2 regions of the Rhodococcoides fascians A25f genome follow, and region 2 is predicted to be linked to the other one. Evidence: riboswitches for the same ligand, from Rfam matches in the RefSeq annotation. Region 2 holds a riboswitch; the other holds the start of a gene.
What was found. Region 2 has a riboswitch for cyclic di-AMP ahead of BH93_RS11950 (C40 family peptidase). Riboswitches for the same ligand answer to the same signal wherever they lie in the genome.

Region 1 (2,181 bases), 2.1 Mb from region 2:
AGGCGAGTGTGTCGAGGGTGTCCGCGGTGTGCAGAATCGACCGTCGTTGCTCGGCCCGTCCGGCGAGTACGGCCAGCGATGCGGGCGGCGGCGCGGTCAGATCCGGGCGCAACGACATGGCCTTGATCAGCTCGGCGTCGGAGCGAGCTGCGATCCACTGAGGTAGATCAGGGGGCGTGTCGGTGTGTCGGTGCGCAGTCGTGTCGGTCATCGTCTATCAGATTAGAGACCTGGGCTGGTGCTCGCCGCAGGGCAGGTGTCAAAATAGGCGCATGGTGAACAAGTCGAAGAAGCCCTATGTCGATCCAGGCTGGCCGGAAACCGCTCGCGGTGACCACGCGGTGACCGAACTCTCGTCCGCTCGATCGGGTGGCTTGTCGCCCTTCGGCGAGGACACCGAGTTCCCGCTGCCCGTCGAAGACCTGCCCTACGCGCACCCGGTGACCGTGGTCAACCGCTAGCAAAGGCCACGCAGTACGAAAAAGCCCCCGACGATGTCGGGGGCTTTTTTCGTACGAGATGCGAACCGTCGCGGGCGCTTACTGGGGCAGGAATGCCTTGTTGGCCTGGTAAAAGTTCACGACCTGCGGATCGAGCTGGATGCCCTGCGCTGCGTTCTGGACGAACGAGGCGATCGCCGGATCGTTGGTGAGGTTCTGGACAGCGGTGACGATGCCGTCGACGACCTCGGCCGAGCTGTCGACTGCCGGGATGGACGACAGGTCGGGAAGTGCGGGAACTTCCGGTGCCTTGGGGGTGACCGGAACGCTGCGCTCGGTAGGCGCGCTGCTCAGGCCGAGGCTCGAGGAGCAGGACGGCCATGCGCCCCAGCCCTGCGAGTCGAGGACCTTCTCTGCGACTGCGATCTGCTCTTCGCGGCTGGCCTGGTTGGCCGTGGCTGCGTACTGCTGGCCGCCGTGTGCGTTCCAGGTGCTGGGGGAGAACTGCAACCCGCCCTGGAAGCCGTTGCCGGTGTTGATGCCCCAGTTGCCGCCGGCTTCACACTGTGCAAGGCGATCCCAGTCGGAATCCGGTGCCGCGTTCGCGGTGCCGGTGAAGGCGATGCCCGCGGTGCCCATGATGGCTCCGGTGACAGCAACCTTCGCGACGGTCTTGCCAGTGGTGCTCGGCTTGCGATGACGTCCGCTCATACGAGTTGAAATCCTCTCCACACGCGCCTGCGAGGTCAGCTGTCGGGTTCGGGCTGAGAGGTAGCCCGGCCTTTTCGCTCATTCGTCTCGAATGGGCAATTGGGCTTCACCCCAAGGGAAGTCGGTGCAACTTCGTGAGTTGCGACAACTTCCCGGTTGTCCGTGGAGGACGTGGGTCCCCCGTCCTCGTCCCCTGGGTGATCGTCGAGGGTGTTCCGGTATCCGCGGGACGAGGTTTGGCGCTGCGGACCGGAGTTCGGCCGAACTTTCCGGCCGCTGCTGACCGTACTGAAATTCCCGGCTTACGTCACTATTTGGTAACTGTCGATTTCGCGGCGTCGTCCCGAGCACATTTCGTACCTCTTTCGGGCCTCTCGCGTCCGCCCAGCTAGTGGGCGTTGCGGGCAGTGAACCCCGGTCCGTTGCCGGCCTGTTACCTCAGCGTTATGTGATGGAAGTCACAGGAGGTGAGAGTCGTCCGGAAAGTCACCGAACGGCAACGATGTCTTTGCCGAGGGGCATCAGAGATACGGGGATCAACTTCAGGTTCGCGATCGCGAGTGGAATGCCGATGATGGTGATCGCCATGGCGACAGCGGTGACCACATGAGTCAGCGCCAACCACCAGCCGGCGAGGATCAACCAGAGCACGTTCCCGACGAGCGCGCCGGACCCGGATCCTGGCTTGTCGACGATGGTCGACCCGAACGGCCACAGCGCGTACACACCGATACGGAACGACGCGATGCCGAACGGGATGGTCACGATCAGGATGCACAGCAGAAGGCCGGCGAAGAAGTAACCGATGGCCAGCCACAGCCCACCGAAGACCAGCCAGATGATGTTCAGAATCAATCGCATGATCTACCGAGCCCGCCGTCCGGACGCCAGCGCGTACACCAAAGCCAGCACGAACCCGGCCGGTGCCGAGAACATGGCCGTCAGATACAGGCTCAGCGGGGGCTTGGAGTCGGAGAAGATCGGAAACAGCAGGATCGCGACGATGGCGACGAGGCCTATCGCGAACAGT
Region 2 (2,181 bases):
CGCTGACCATGACAGCGAAGAGGCGGTTCGTACGCGCGCCCTGATAGTTGACGTTGGCTACCTTGTCCATGGCCGGCTTGAGCTGAGTCAACTGCGCCTGCGCTGCGTCGAGAGCGGCGCGGCTCCGATCGACGGCGGCCTGGGCATCGAGCTGCTGCGCAGTCTTGGCATCGAGGTCGATCTGAGCGTTGTGCAGAGATTCGTTCGTCTGCTCGGAATCTCGGGAGAGCTCCGCAAGCTTGGTCTGGGCGTCGGACGCCGAGTCGAATCCCGGTTGAGCGATCGCAGTCTGCGTCGGCATTACGGCGATGCTTGCGGCCAACGCGACAGCAACCACCGAGTTACGGGCCAGCCGCCACACTCGGTTTGATCTCGATATCGCCACGGAAAGCGACTCTCCGTCCTTACATCTGTCGCCTTCACGAGGCGACGGTTGGATTAGCAGTCCGGAAACGAACCATACCCATGCTCTTGCGGGCGCGGAGGTGAACACCGTCTGAAATCGATGGGGTTCGTCGGTGACAGGTCACAAAGTAAACATCGACCAGGTCTCGATCAGATTACGAACTGGGGCGTCCGCTGTCCACCGGACCGGCGTGTCGCATGCCGTGTCCGGAGACGACGACAGGGTCGAGCCGGGGTACGGCTCGACCCTGTCGGTCGATCACAGCGAACGTCTGCGGCTCGAATCAGTAACGACGAGCACCGTCGAACGGCATCGAGTCCACGGGAGCAACCTTGACCGGCACGCCGGACGTGGAGGCGTGCACGACGTTGCCGTCGCCGATGTACATACCCGAGTGCGAGCCGCCGTAGAACGAGACGACGTCGCCGGGCATCAGGCTGTCACGCGAGACCGGTGTGCCCGCGGCTGCCTGGTCGTAGCTCGTGCGCGGCAGGCTGACGCCGGCCTGCTTGTATGCCCACTGGATCAGACCCGAGCAGTCGAACGAATCCGGACCCGAGGCGCCGTACACGTACGGAGCGCCGATCTTGGACTCAGCAGCCTGAACGGCCTTCGCTGCGGGCGTGACCTGGGGAGCCAGCGGCGCACCCGGTGCGGGGATACCCGGAATGTTGAGGGGAGGGAGGCCCGGGATGTCGGGAATCTCGAAGGTTCCGACGCCGGGGATGGTGAGGGGGGCCGCCATCGCGGGTGCAGCGGGAAGAATGACCACGCCTGCCGTGAGCGCTCCGGCTACGAGAACTCGCCGCAATGATCGGTTGGAAAGTTGTGACGCCACGAAAGATGGTGCTCCGTTTCTTCCTATCGTCCGCCGACCGAGTTAGCTGACGGGTTCGGGCTGGGAAGAGCAGCCCTACCCACCGGCCACTGTGGGTGGCTCAGCGGGATTCACCCCAGTAGATATCGGGTTCCCGGTACGAACACTCTCGCGAGTGATCGATTAGGCGGTGACTTGCGACGCCACTCCGGTTTGGACTGGCGAGACTCCGCAAGGTCTCAGGAAGGTTACGAAATGGCATACCCCTGTGTCGACCCCAACGCGCCGACGCAACCGAAATCGACCCGAATTTCGCTAACCAGCGCGCTGATCCCCCGTTGCGTCACGAGTCGGTAACGACGGAACTTCGGCGGTCTCGTCCGCGTTCGTCACGAGCTTGAGCGTAGGGACGAGACCGACATCCGCGAGCACACCCATCGCACCCAGTTCCTCCTGCTCGAGCGTTATCGGCGAGGGTGGTCCGACCCACCGTCCGTCCGACCTCGATGGCATTCCCGGCGGCCCCAGAAGCACCGTCACGACGCAGTCCGCGCAGGCGATGTCACGGACCAGGCAGTCACTGCAGTCGATGATCATTGTGATCCTTGTCTCTTTGCTGTTTCAGGCGGCCGAATCAGCCGATCGAGCGAAAGGTAGCGCGCGCCACCGACAGGTTTCGTGACACTTCACGGTCCGGGCGCGACGACACGGTCACCGACGACGCCGCCATGCGCGTTCTTGTCGGACGTCGGACCTACCGTCGTCCCGGTGAGCCTGCCCATCCAGCTGACGTTCGACGAACTGGACACCCCACTGCACGAGACCACGTTCGTCGTCGTCGACCTCGAAACCACCGGTGGCAGCGCAGACACGGAGGCCATCACCGAGATCGGTGCGGTCAAGGTTCGAGGAGGCGAAATTCTCGGCGAATTCGCCACCCTCGTCGATCCGGGCAGGT

Region 1: it holds a riboswitch for cyclic di-AMP, as region 2 does, so the genes downstream of both, BH93_RS21500 (transglycosylase family protein) here and BH93_RS11950 (C40 family peptidase) in region 2, are expected to answer to the same signal.

The regions. Positions count from the first base shown of each region.
Region 1 is NZ_CP049744.1:4,581,537-4,583,717, reverse strand. Features, by position in the region: gene BH93_RS21510 (helicase-associated domain-containing protein) at 1-211, opposite strand, end outside; gene BH93_RS21505 (hypothetical protein) at 273-461, shown strand; gene BH93_RS21500 (transglycosylase family protein) at 540-1,151, opposite strand; cyclic di-AMP (ydaO/yuaA leader) riboswitch at 1,160-1,361, opposite strand; gene BH93_RS21495 (YccF domain-containing protein) at 1,638-2,012, opposite strand; gene BH93_RS21490 (hypothetical protein) at 2,016-2,181, opposite strand, start outside.
Region 2 is NZ_CP049744.1:2,503,423-2,505,603, reverse strand. Features, by position in the region: gene BH93_RS11955 (NlpC/P60 family protein) at 1-301, opposite strand, end outside; gene BH93_RS11950 (C40 family peptidase) at 690-1,244, opposite strand; cyclic di-AMP (ydaO/yuaA leader) riboswitch at 1,261-1,423, opposite strand; gene BH93_RS11945 (hypothetical protein) at 1,539-1,820, opposite strand; gene BH93_RS11940 (DEDD exonuclease domain-containing protein) at 1,992-2,181, shown strand, end outside.